Regions from separate parts of the Endozoicomonas sp. ONNA1 genome, predicted to be linked through region 2. Evidence: riboswitches for the same ligand, from Rfam matches in the RefSeq annotation. Region 2 holds a riboswitch; the other holds the start of a gene.
What was found. Region 2 has a riboswitch for thiamine pyrophosphate ahead of thiC (phosphomethylpyrimidine synthase ThiC). Riboswitches for the same ligand answer to the same signal wherever they lie in the genome.
Positions count from the first base shown of each region.

Region 1: another riboswitch for thiamine pyrophosphate. It lies ahead of thiD (bifunctional hydroxymethylpyrimidine kinase/phosphomethylpyrimidine kinase); the one in region 2 lies ahead of thiC (phosphomethylpyrimidine synthase ThiC).

Region 1 covers NZ_JAHHPN010000986.1:2,002-8,584, forward strand. Annotated here, with positions in the region: gene KDK19_RS23730 (hypothetical protein) at 1-413, opposite strand, end outside; gene xerC (tyrosine recombinase XerC) at 804-1,817, shown strand; gene KDK19_RS23740 (HAD family hydrolase) at 1,814-2,521, shown strand; gene KDK19_RS23745 (hypothetical protein) at 2,690-3,244, shown strand; gene thiD (bifunctional hydroxymethylpyrimidine kinase/phosphomethylpyrimidine kinase) at 3,312-4,136, opposite strand; TPP riboswitch at 4,128-4,230, opposite strand; gene mutM (bifunctional DNA-formamidopyrimidine glycosylase/DNA-(apurinic or apyrimidinic site) lyase) at 4,384-5,199, opposite strand; gene KDK19_RS23760 (MATE family efflux transporter) at 5,400-6,583, shown strand, end outside.
Region 2 covers NZ_JAHHPN010000016.1:4,446-11,028, forward strand. Annotated here, with positions in the region: gene KDK19_RS00255 (DUF2608 domain-containing protein) at 1-1,144, opposite strand, end outside; gene thiC (phosphomethylpyrimidine synthase ThiC) at 1,259-2,941, opposite strand; TPP riboswitch at 3,073-3,177, opposite strand; gene KDK19_RS00265 (phosphohydrolase) at 3,244-3,912, opposite strand; gene KDK19_RS00270 (phosphodiesterase) at 3,909-4,739, opposite strand; gene KDK19_RS00275 (GNAT family N-acetyltransferase) at 4,883-5,398, opposite strand; gene KDK19_RS00280 (PhoPQ-activated pathogenicity-related family protein) at 5,648-6,583, shown strand, end outside.

The DNA of each region.
Region 1 (6,583 bases), on a different contig from region 2:
AGTTTTTCAGCCCAACTTAGAGAATTTGTTCTGGATAACCTTTTTACCGTACCCACAACATCAAGTTTCAGGCACTCTAGAAAAACGGCACATAGCACCTCATTGGTGGGTGACTTTTCAATTGCTTCAAATTGAAATTGATCCACCAGATTCCTGGCGGTTATCTGTATAGCTTCCGCTTTTGAATCAGAGCGTTGCGTCTCAGGATCGGGTTGAAGATTAACCTGCCGTTCAAATAACTGCTTACTGCCAGCAGTATTGTAGGTTTTCTCTGATGGTGCGGTGATGTCGGCTTGTCGCTTTACCTGCCAGCCAAGGTACTGAACCGAGTCATCTGCTGAAAAGCCGGTGGGTGGCTCCATGTCCAATGTATGCAGCTGTTGAGTCAAACCATTTAACTGATAAAAATCCATTTTACTTCCCTCGCACGGTGCGCATATGCTGTGTTTTGCATCCGTTGTGGATGACTGACATCACGCTCAAAATTGTCCTTGCAGTACCAACCTGATTGAGTCAAACCGAATCAGATATAACTTGGACTATTTATCCAATAATTAGTTCCAACCACTGCCATGGCCAAGTTCAGGTTAAGTGTTGGCCCACTCCCCGAAGCCAGAAAACTCAGGTGATTACTGAAATCTTCGCTTTTCCCACTGCAGAGATCGAGGGTTTGGGTCTTGCGCGAATTGAAGATAAAAGGTTAGTGAAACCCTGTGGAATTTCAAAAGAACTATCGTTTTCGATATTGCATGGCGACAGGCGTTAGTGAATGATGAACAGAAGCCGTTACCAAAGGTTATGTCATGCCCTTCCTGCAACAGGATATTGATGCTTTTCTCAATTATCTCAAGTTTGAAAAAAACAGCTCTATTCACACCTGCTCGGCGTATCAAAGAGATCTGGGCAAATTACTCAGACAGGCTGAGACGCTTGGCATTACTCACTGGCAAAAGCTGGAAGAGCGTCAGCTGCGGACATGGCTGGCAGAATTACATGGCAAGGGTCTTGGGCAGAAGAGTCTGCATCGTCTGCTTTCATCCGTTCGTAGCTTTTATCGTTATCTTAACCGTGAGGAAAAGGTTAAAGATAACCCTGCCCAGAGGGTCACCGCACCCAAGGTGGGCAGGAAGCTGCCTGTCACCATGGATGCCGATCAACTCACTGCGCTTCTTGATCGGAATGATGATGATCCATTAGTGATCAGGGATCTGGCTATCCTTGAACTCTTCTACTCCTCAGGACTGCGCCTGGCGGAATTGGTTGGATTGGATCTCAACAGTTTTCAGGATGAGTTCAGGCAGGTGACAGTTCTGGGCAAGGGCAGAAAAGAACGATTGTTGCCAGTGGGTCGAAAGGCTCGTGAAGCCATAAAAAAATGGCTGTCCGTCAGAGTTATTTTTCCTGAAAAAGACAGCGAGGCGCTGTTTCTCTCAAAACAGGGACATCGTATCAGTGCCCGTCAGGTGCAAAACCGTGTGAGCCAGCTTTCCAGAGAAGCCGGACTCTCAGGACGAATGCATCCTCACCTTTTGAGACACTCTTTTGCCAGTCATCTGCTGGAGTCCAGTGGCGATCTGAGGGCAGTTCAGGAGCTGCTGGGGCACAGTGATATCGCCACCACCCAGATATATACCCATCTTGATTTTCAGCATCTGGCCGACGTATATGATAAGGCTCATCCGAGAGCACAGAGAGTCAGTAAGGAGTCCTCTGTTTATGAAAAGTCTCACAAAGAGGAAAGACTGACCGAAGATCAAGAGCCTTCAGCTAACAAAGAGCCTTCAGCTAACAAAGAGCCCAAAAGGAAAAAACAATGATAAAGCTGATCACTTTCGATCTGGATGACACACTCTGGGAAAACATGCCAGTGCTGATTCGGGCAGAACAGAAAGCCTGGAAAAAACTCTGTGAATACTGGCCAGAAACCCACGAGAGAATGACACCCAAAGAAGTGTTCGAGTATCGGGTCAAACTGTTGGAAGATCGTCCGGAGCTCAGATATCAGATTACGGAACTGCGCCGGTTTTCTCTGCAGAAGGTTCTGCAAAACTGTGATTGTCCTGAATCAAGAGCTGAAGAAATTGCCGGTGACCTGATGCGGGAGTTTATGGAGTGGCGTCATGATGTGAAATGTTTTCCGGAAGTTCAGCCGGTTCTCTCTCACCTGTCAGCAGACTACACTCTGGCTGCGGTCACTAATGGTAATGTCGATGTAGAGAAATTATCGGTCAGTGAGTTTTTTGATTTTGCTCTCAAGGCAGAAGATTACAACAGTCTGAAACCGGAACCGACTCTATTTTTGAAAGCCATGGAACGTGCCGGAGTTACTCCGGACGAGACCCTTCATGTAGGAGACTGCCTGAAAGCCGATGTGGCAGGTGCCGGAGCATTGGGAATTGGTACCGTCTGGTTTAATCCTGCTGATAAGGCATTCAGTGGCGATCGCAGACCTGATTATGAAATTCGATCACTAACCGGTCTGCTCAGAGTTTTGGACAAGGATCTTCAGCCAGAATATTAAATACCTGACCAGTTAGTTTTGCCTGACGGGGCAGGTGTTTAATTCCGTCTATTGCCAGGATCAGAGGCAGTGAGACAGTGCTGTCCTCTGGTATTTTTTGTCAGGCATCTCTGGGACTTAATATATATTTCATTGATCTATATGTTTTTCGATACCGGGGAACTGACAATGAAACTTAAATATGCAGCTTGTATAGTAATACTTCTGTCTTTTACTTGTTTGCACGCTGATGAAGTAGAAAAACAGATAATAGGCACTTGGCTTGTCAGAGATAATTCACCTGTTAAGAAATATATAACTTACCACCCACCTCGTCGCACTACAAACCCGACAAAGTTTCGAATTAGAGGTTTCAGAGAATACTGTAGTCGGGACGTATTATACGGCAGATATGATGTAGTTATGGACATTCCGGGACTTAGTCATAAAGTAATAGGTATTTCTGGTGTATGGTTTTTCCCGAGAGACTCAGAGGAAAAGTTGATCTTAGACTATGGCTGCAAAGACGCTGATCCAGATAATATTAAACCACGCCCAAACGAATGTATTTGCCCGCCTGATGGTTTTTTAGCTACTACCAGAATTCTAAAAGCTGATGATAAGGAATTTATCTACGAAGAATACAATCCAGAAAGTAAGGTATTTGACAGAAACAACGCTGTAAGAGTTCCAGTGCAGTCACTGGAACAGATAAAGCAACTACCGTATCACGATGAAATCTGATTTACTTTTTTGATGCCAGACAGGCAAAGCAGCATCTCTTACTGCGACATCAAACATTCAGACCAGATCACCAGATTTTGTAGAAGTGGTGTACAGGTCCGTTGCCTTGGCCTATGTTCAGCTGATCGGCGTGGGCAATGGCTTGCGCAATGTATTTTTTAGCCTCTGGGATGGCTTCTCTCATGGTGTAACCACGAGCCAGTAATGCGGTAATGGCTGAGGACAATGTACAGCCTGTACCGTGAGTGTTACTGGTGTTTATCCAGTTGGATTCCAGTCGGTGCAGAGACGTACCGTCGTGATAAAAATCGACGGCCTTATTATCACTATTGTCGCCACTCAGGTGACCACCTTTCAGAAGGACCGCTTCAGAGCCCAGCGCCAGAAGAGGCTCAATCATATCGATCATCTGGTCGGGATTTTTGGGCAATGGACGATCAAGCAGCACCGCAGCTTCATGCAGGTTGGGTGTGATCAGGCTGGCTTTGGGAATCAGTGATTGCCTGAGGGTCTCAATAGCGGCCTGTTGTAGCAGAACATCACCGCTGGTAGCCACCATTACAGGGTCAACCACAAGATAAGCCGGACCGAAGTGAGTCAGAGTATCCGCTACCGTCGTGATAACATCTGGCTGGCTCAACATGCCCACTTTTACGGCCCTGATAGCGAGGTCCGAGAATACTGAATCCAGCTGTTGACGGACAAAGGCGGGTTCAACGTCAAGGATACCCTGAACGCCCTGAGTATTCTGGGCAGTCAGAGCGGTAATGACACTGCAGCCATAAGCGCCCAGTGCTGAAAAGGCTTTCAGGTCTGCCTGTATACCGGCACCACCACCACTGTCTGATCCGGCAATGGTAAGGGCGACAGGCGTCTCATTAGTCATCGTCATTGTTCGGTTTCCTACGCCGGCATCATCCGGTTCAGGTTCAATGGGTCTCTCTCAGTCCGGGAAACATTCATCCCGGACACCCCAACCAGCGGTGCGAGTCTATTTTGTTTCTATAGTGATGTCTATTGCTCAAAAGGCCCGTTACATCCCCGCTCAGGAAATTTTGGCTGATAGTGAAGGAAGAAGCGGTGTATTTCCCGAAAGTCATGCTCCTGATCGCCAGTCATCATCATGTTCTTTCTTTGGATTACCGCTGGCATCTTTTACAGTAGCAGGTACAGCGATTACCCAGCCGGATCTCAACTATCGGTGTTGAGCAATGAACGCAGGGTTCCCCCTTGCGTCCATAAACAGCCAGTTCTTGTTTGAAATAGCCTGGCTTGCCGTCACCCCCGACAAAATCCCTCAGGGTGGTTCCACCCTGCTCAATGGCTTTTGCCAGAGTCTCTTTGATGCTTTCGGTCAGTCGCTCGTAGCGGGCTCTGGAAATTTTTCCGCAGGGCCTGTCAGGCCGGATACCTGCTTTGAACAGGGCTTCGTTGGCGTAGATGTTCCCGACCCCGACGACCACATGGTTGTCCATGATGAACGTTTTTACCGGCTGTTTTTTTCCCCGGGATTTGAGATGAAGCCTACGGGCTGTGAATTCATCACCGAGAGGTTCCGGACCGAGTTTGCTTAACAAGTCATGTTTCATGATATCGTCGTCGACCCACAGAACCGCCCCGAACCTCCTCGGGTCGGTGTATCTCAGCGTTATCCCATGACTGAAAACCAGGTCGATATGGTCATGTTTCCGGGCTTCCTGTGGTTCTTTCAATATGCGCAGGCTTCCGGACATCCCCAGGTGAACCAGCAGGGTTCCAGCGTCGGTTCTGATCAGAAGATACTTCGCTCGTCTTGCGACAGAACGGATAACCCGGCCAGATAAATGCTGCTTTAAATGTTCCGAAACCGGCCAGCGCAGTTGCGGATTGCGGACGATAACATCCGACACGGTCTGACCTACAATATGAGGTGCAATGCCCCTGCGGGTCGTTTCAACTTCAGGTAATTCAGGCATCCACCGACAGTAGCAAATATGTCGTCAAAAGGCGATGTGATCGGCCTCTGATGGCAAAGGAAATAAGTAGAAATCCCGCGCCGGACCCCAGAAAGTAACGGCAAATTAGCCATATCAAATGCTGTCATGTGACTGATAAGATGGTTCCACTTTTATCCCGGTTCAGTTTTGGTAAAAGCACACCATAGCAGTGAGAGAAAATGACAGCCAACCCAACTTTATACCAACGATATTCCAGGGAACTTAGAGAACTTATTTATTTATCAGCCCCGATTCTGGGTGCGCAACTGGCGACCACTGGCATGGGCTTTGTGGATACCAGTATGGCGGGTCAATATTCTGCACAAGATCTGGCGGCAGTAGCCATTGGCTCCAGTATCTGGGTCCCGATTTATCTGTTAATCAGGGGTATCCTAATGGCGACGACACCGACAGTCGCCCATCTGTTTGGCGCCCAAAAAGTTGACCTGATTGCTTCACCGGTTCGACAGGCCATGTGGCTTTCTCTGGCGTTAAGTGTGGTCGGCATGGTCTTGATGATGAACCCTATGCCACTGCTCAATGTTCTGGAAATCAATGCCGAAATGGCTGCTAAGACGGAAGCCTACCTGGAAGCATTGGCCTGGGGGGTACCCGGCATCTGTTTATATCAAACCATGGTCAGCTATTGCGAAGGGCGCGCTATTACCAAACCGGCCATGCTCATCAGCTTTGTCGGTTTGTTGATCAACATTCCGGTTAATTATGTATTGATCTATGGCAAATTCGGCTTTCCTGAAATGGGTAGCGTAGGCTGTGGTTATGCAACAGCCATTTGCTTTTGGATCATGTGCCTGTTGATGTTCTGCTATACCCGGTTCAATCAAAAGCATACAGAAGTGAATCTGTTTGATCGCTTTGAATGGCCTGCAATGAGCCGTATTGTTATTCACCTGAAACTGGGTGTCCCCATCGGTCTGGCCATCTTTTTTGAAGCCAGTATCTTCTCGGCAGTGGCTCTGGTCATCGGCAAACTGGGAGCAGTGACCGTCGCAGGTCACCAGATTGCATTGAATCTCGCCAGCATGGCCTTTATGGTGCCGTTGAGTATGTCCATGGGAATAACCATCCGGGTAGGTCAGGCTTTGGGTGCCGGTGATCCTCAGGCTGCGAGATTCTCAGGGTATTCTGGTATCGTAGCGACCCTGCTGACTGCTACTCTGATAGCGGCTGTGATGTGGGCGTTTGCCGATGCTCTGACATCGCTCTATACCCAGGATGCTGCAGTTAAAGCACTGGCTGCCCAGTTGCTGATTTTTGCTGCACTCTTCCAGTACGCCGATGGTATTCAGGTTGCTTCCAATGGTGCCTTAAGGGGCTACAAAGATACCCGGGTACCGATGAT
Region 2 (6,583 bases):
CCGACTCGTTGCTGTCGTCAGTAGATTCCGAAGACTCCCTCAAGAACTGCAGTAAGTCTTCAAGATTGGTAAAGACAGGTGTAGAGTCAACGTCATCTGTGGCAAAAGCTCCGTACATTAACTTGCCTTCCTGAACCAAACGCCCCAGTTCGTTGAGTTGAGGATCATCAAACTGCATATTATCCAGACAGGCGTTGACCATTTCATCGGTCATCACTTTATCCCGATAAGCCTGTTTCATATCCTGAACGGTCAAACCGTATTGTCTGTCTCCGATAATCGCTACAAATAACTGGCAGGCTTCGTCGATCAGCTTCTCTTTTAATTTCGGTGGCGTGTTTGGAGACAATCGTCGAGGCTGCTTGACATTATCAAGTGCATGACTAAAGCCGGCTTGCTTCCGATCCTGTCTGGTATGTTGAACGCCTCTGGGTGGGTTTGCCTTGAAATAATCAATAGCACGATCCATCATGCCAAAATGCAGGTCCAGATCACCCGTATGCGGTGAGGTGAAGACTCTTTTACCTGATGCATTTGCTCTTGCATGGGGCAAGGCTACGTCATAAGGTTTCTCTTCATCAGGAGCCCGGTGCCTTGCACATTGAATCCGGATATCCACTTTCTCGGATTCCATAAAGTCCCTTAAATGGGCTTCCCAGTCACCCCCGTCTCTGCTTTTAGTGGTCAAACAGAACATTGTTATCAGGTTTTCAACTGCTGCCTGTATTTCATATTCTGGCGCTTTGTTCAAGAGTAACTGAACCAACTCAACCTCAGCCTCATGCAGTACCGTCAGGCTGGCCTGATTTACGGCTACAAACTCATCATTCCACTCACTGGCTTTTCTTGGCGTGGCCGGATTTGTGATTGACACATCTCTTTTGAACAGCGGGGTTGCAGTCCCGGTGGCCGTTTGTACTATACGACTAACACCCTGCAACTCCGGCTTATCCATGAGTTCGTTCTCTCGCTCGTAATAAATTTTTACGGAGCGACAAAAAGCAGTGTATTTATCAGACGGCCCCCGAACCCAACCGACTTTTTCCGATGACAATTGCCCCCTATCAAGGATGGGGTAATGGCCTGCAGCGTCTTTACGGGATTGAAAGAAACTCAGAAATGATTGAGGAGAAAACGGAACCACTATGACCTCCTGGATTCAGCAAAGCACTCCCAAAAGATTAGCAAGCAGTGGTTACGTCATATACTCGACAGGTCAGAAGGAGTCAGCCAGACGACTGACTCCCAGCGTTTATTTTCAGGCAGTTTCTTCCAGTTCGCGAACATCCTGAGTCATCCGCATGGGACAGAAATCAGGTCCGCACATGGAGCAGAACTCTGACTCCTTCGCACCTTCCTGAGGTAATGTCTCATCGTGATAGGCTTTTGCCGTATCGGGGTCCAGAGCCAGGTTAAACTGATCCAGCCAGCGGAATTCAAAGCGCGCCTTGGACAAAGCATTATCACGTATCTGGGCACCGGGATGACCTTTGGCCAAATCAGCAGCATGAGCGGCAATTTTATAGGCAATCAGACCTGCTTTTACATCATCTCTATCAGGCAGACCGAGATGCTCTTTGGGTGTGACATAACAAAGCATCGCACAGCCATACCAGCCGATCATGGCAGCTCCGATACCTGAAGTAATGTGGTCATAGCCCGGTGCCACATCGGTCGTCAGAGGCCCAAGGGTATAGAAAGGCGCTTCATGACAGTGCTCCAGTTGCATCTCCATGTTTTCCTTAATGAGGTGCATGGGCACATGGCCCGGTCCCTCAATCATGACCTGAACATCGTATTCCCAGGCAATCTTTGTCAGTTCCCCAAGGGTTTTCAGTTCGCCAAATTGCGCTTCATCGTTGGCATCGGCGATACAACCAGGTCGCAAACCATCACCCAGAGACAGGCTGATATCGTACGCCTGACAGATCTGACACAGCTCACGGAAATTGTCGTAAAGGAAATTCTCGGCATCATGCATCTCTGCCCACTGCCCCAGAATACCTCCCCCCCGGGAAACAATACCTGTCACCCGGTTTCTGGTTTTAGCAACATGTTCCCTGAGGACACCGGCATGGATCGTCATGTAATCCACGCCCTGTTCTGCCTGCTCGATGATGGTGTCCTTCATGACTTCCCAGTTCAGGTCTTTCACCTTGCCTTTGACCTTTTCCAGAGCCTGATAAATAGGCACCGTTCCGATAGGCACTGGCGAGTTCCTGATAATCCACTCACGGGTTTCATGGATGTTCTTGCCTGTGGATAAGTCCATCACCGTATCGCCACCCCAGCGAACAGACCAGAGCATCTTTTCAACTTCTTCTTCAATAGAAGAGGTCACCGCAGAATTACCAATATTGGCATTGATCTTCACCAAAAAGTTACGCCCGATAATCATGGGCTCGGACTCAGGGTGATTAATGTTGGCCGGGATAATGGCCCGCCCTTCAGCGACTTCCTTTCTGACAAACTCTGGAGTGATGTGAGAGCCTTCAGCACGCCCCATATTCTCACGAATCGCAATAAACTCCATTTCAGGAGTGATTATCCCCTGTCTGGCGTAATACAGCTGTGAGACATTTTGGCCCGCCCTGGCTCTGCGGGGTGTTCTTAGTGCTTTGAAGCGAATCTCCTGCAGACGCAGATCAAACTGACGGGAGCGGGCAAATTCTGAGGACCGATCGTTGAGCAGCTCAGTATCAGCTCTTTCTTCAATCCACTTTGAGCGCAAACCCGGCAAGCCCTCATTCAAATCATGAGGAACACCACTCTCTGTGTAGCTGCCCGACGTATCATAAATCCGAACCGGTTCATTCTTGCCGCCACCAAAACGCTCAGGGGTATCGTGCAGATGAACTTCTCTCATACCGACACGAATGTCTTCGCGACTGCCTGTTACATAGGTTTTTTGGGAGTTGGGAAAGGGGCGACAGGCGTCCATCAGTAACTGCCGGTCAAAACCGGACGCATTTTTCTCGCAAGCCATCGTTTCAGTATCCTTCACGTTGAGTTCATGACTGTTTTCCAGTTCAAGACTGTTTTCCAGTTCACGACTGTTTCGAAATAGCTTGCCGGATAGGCCATCTTGTTCCCTTCGCAGGTATTAACCTGAGCAGGTTCTACGGATTCCGAAAAAAAAACTTTCGGTCTCAGCCCGTGGCGCTCCGACAAGATTGCCGGAAAGTATAAGCAGATTGCTAAGAGGTTAATAGTACAAAGATACAAAAAAAACCAAGACTTTATTTAGCTGTAGTCGCCTGAAAGCTCCTTACACAGCTGAGTTCGGAAGGACTGCAAAAAGTCGCTGTGACGAACTGCCATGTTGCGCCCGGGCTCTGTTTTCATGGTCTTCTGAATCTGCAAGAGCTTGATTTCAAAATGATCCAGTGAGTACTGACGATCGTTCAGTGTCCTGTTTTTCCCCATAGGGTCTTCAGGATCAAACAGTTTCTGGCCCAGCTTGCCACCCGTATAAAAACAACGGGCAATGCCAATCGCCCCAAGGGCTTCCATCCTGTCCGCATCCTGAACCACTTCAGCTTCCAAAGTTTCAGGGGGGATGTTAGCGGAATAACTGTGAGTTTTTACTGCATGACACACGGCAGCGATCAGGTCTTCAGGAAACGCCAGAGATTTCAGGCAAACTTCAGTCTCTTCAGCCGAAAGGGTGGAAGCTTTCGAGCGCTCCGGATGGTTTTTTGGCAACACAACAATATCGTGAAAATAACAGGCAGCAAGAACCACCAGCCGGTTAATGTCAAAATGGCCTTCATCCATCAGCTGTTGTGCCGTTTTCCAGACCCGCTGAAAGTGGGAAATGTCGTGAGAGGCATCCTCGCAATCCCGGTCTTGCAGAAATTCTACAAAACGTTTTTCCCAGTTTTTCAGAAGTGCAGGTTCATTAAATTTCATAATTCAGGGTCCAGAGGCTTTTGATAGCGCTGACAGGCTCTGCTGTTAATAGCGGGAGAATCATGCAAAAAATTGTGAGTGTGGACAACCAGTCTGTCGGGATGAATATCTACCAGGTTATAAACCGGAGGCTCTGGCGAAACAGAGTCAGGCTTGGGGTTATCAAAATTAAAAGGTGTCTGATGAACCAGAGAAGGTGGGCATGAAAAGCTGATTCCCTGCCAATGACCCGAAACAGAGCGGTGCAAATGACCGAAAAACAAATGCCTGATCCATTCTTTGTGGGGCTGAATCATTGACCTGAGTGCTTCTGAATTGACCAGATTATCCCTGTCCATGCTTGCCAATCCCGTTTCAAATGGAGGATGGTGCATAAACAGACAAACCGGTTTGTTTGCAGCTTCCAGTTCATGCTTCAGCCATGCCAGTCTTTGCTCGCAGAGAACCCCACTGCGTTTTCTGTCATCCAGCGTATCCAGACAGATCAGGTTGACCAGTTCTGTCTCAACCGTAAATTGGATAAAGCCCTCCTGCTGCCTTGGATGGTTTGGGAAAACATCCAGAAAATTTTGTCTGTGATCATGATTGCCCATCAGGCAGTAAACCGGGAAAGACAACCTGTCGAGTTCTTCTTTCAAGGCTTTATAGGCCTCTTTTTCGCCCCAGTGAGTCAGGTCACCTGTGATGATGCAAGCGCTGGATTCCGGCACTTGCTGCAAAAGTGTGTCGACGCAGTGCTTCAACCTTGCCTGTGGGTCAATGTCATAATTCAACATTCCCGCTGGAACTAACTGGGGATCAGAGAAGTGTACAAATCGATAGGTCATGTAATGCGACTCCGTTATTGTTCTCAGCTTGAATGATCGTTCGGAAAAGTGCTCGCTTTAGGGGAAGCCCGTTTACAACGGGTTCCCAGACTGGCGAGACTGCCAACCAATACACGAGAGATATCTCCGATCCGGAAGCAATCCTAATGGTGGGGACTGAGAGCTTCTGCCGAACTCAGAGTAAACCGGGCAACCGTTACATTACACCAGCCTTCATACCCCGCCAGACTCATGCCCAATGATTCAATCACATCAAGGGCAAATTCATTCTGAGGTGAAGCAAAAGAGATGATTTCCTTGAAGCCCAATCTTCTGAACCCCAGGTCGGTCACTGCTTCAGCCGCTTCAATCACCAGCCCGCGGCCACGATACTCCTGACTGAATCGCCAGCTCATTTCGACAGTATCGCCATAGGCTGAAAATCCACAGCTGCCAATCAGCTGGTAAGTCTCTTTAAGCACAACCGCCCAACGAGACCAGCCCCTCTGGTCAAGTTCGATTTGAAAACGCCAGAGGTCGGTTTCTGCTTCAGAGGCGGGGGAGTGAGCACCATAACGCGGTTCTTTTTGAACCGATCCCGTGATATCGGCATACGGCTTTAAATCGGCTTCTTGCCAGGTTCGAAGGATCAGTCGGGGGGTTTCGGCAACAATCAGCACATGAGACTCCAGAAACTTCATGATCAGGCAAGATAATGTTTAGCCGATTTTTTGGCTTTAACCAGAACCTGTACCCAATAAATAAATGTTTACTGCTCTCTTCGACCCTGAAGGAACAAAAAAAGTTCGCCAGATCGAATCTTTTTTCCACAAAAACGATAGACTGACTACAAAATGAATACCGGCTTGTATTCTATCAATAACCGCCGATGACACTGAAATGAACTCCAGCAACCAAGAGGCTTGGCATTGAATCCTGAATTTCTGGACTTCCTGAATAGAGAAGATGACAACTTCAGCTGGCGCTGCCTTGAAACCTGTTATTCTGACGAGTTTCCAGCCGTCACAATGAGTCACTTAGAACTTATTTCCCAGACCTGGCAGGAAGGCATTCGCTTTGGTCTCCGTCAACCCGAATGGCAACACCGCCTGACGCTCTATTGGCCTGAAGAAGGTTCAGACAACCCCTGTCTGCTAATGATTCATGGAGGATCGAGGCACGACCCATCCCTTGAACTCACACCCTCACATAACGTCGATGGTGCACGATTATGCCAACTCACTAAAGCCCCGGTAGCCGTTCTCAGAGACGTGCCCAACCAGCCTCTGACCTTTCAGGATGGTGTTCCCAGGTCGGAAGATGATCTTGTTGCTTTTTCCTGGCAAGCCTTTCTGGAAGATCCTGAAAACAACGGCTTTATGCCCGTCCAGTGGCCCATGGTTAAGAGTGTAATCCGAACCATGGATGCCCTGTGTGAGTTCAGTAAAAAGTTCAGTGAAAAAGGGTCCACCCGAATAGATGATTTCATTATCGCCGGGGCTTCCAAACGGGGCTGGATTTCATGGTTGACGGCAGCTGCTGATCAGAGGGTCATGGCTCTTATTCCAATGGTGATTGATGCACTGAACATACAAGCCTGTATGCATCATCATCTGAATGTTTACGGCGGCTTTGCCAGTGCCATTCGCGATTATGCCGACAATGATCATGACATTCTGTCAAAGCTGGACTCTCCGGGTATGCAGCAATTACTCAATGATATCGACCCTTTTGTTTATAGAAATCAGCTCTTCCTGCCCACGTTTATTGTTAACGCCAGTTGCGATGAGTTCTTTCCACCGGACTCTGCCCGTTTCTATTATCCGAAATTATCTGAATTAACCTGGCTCAGGTACTTGCCGAAT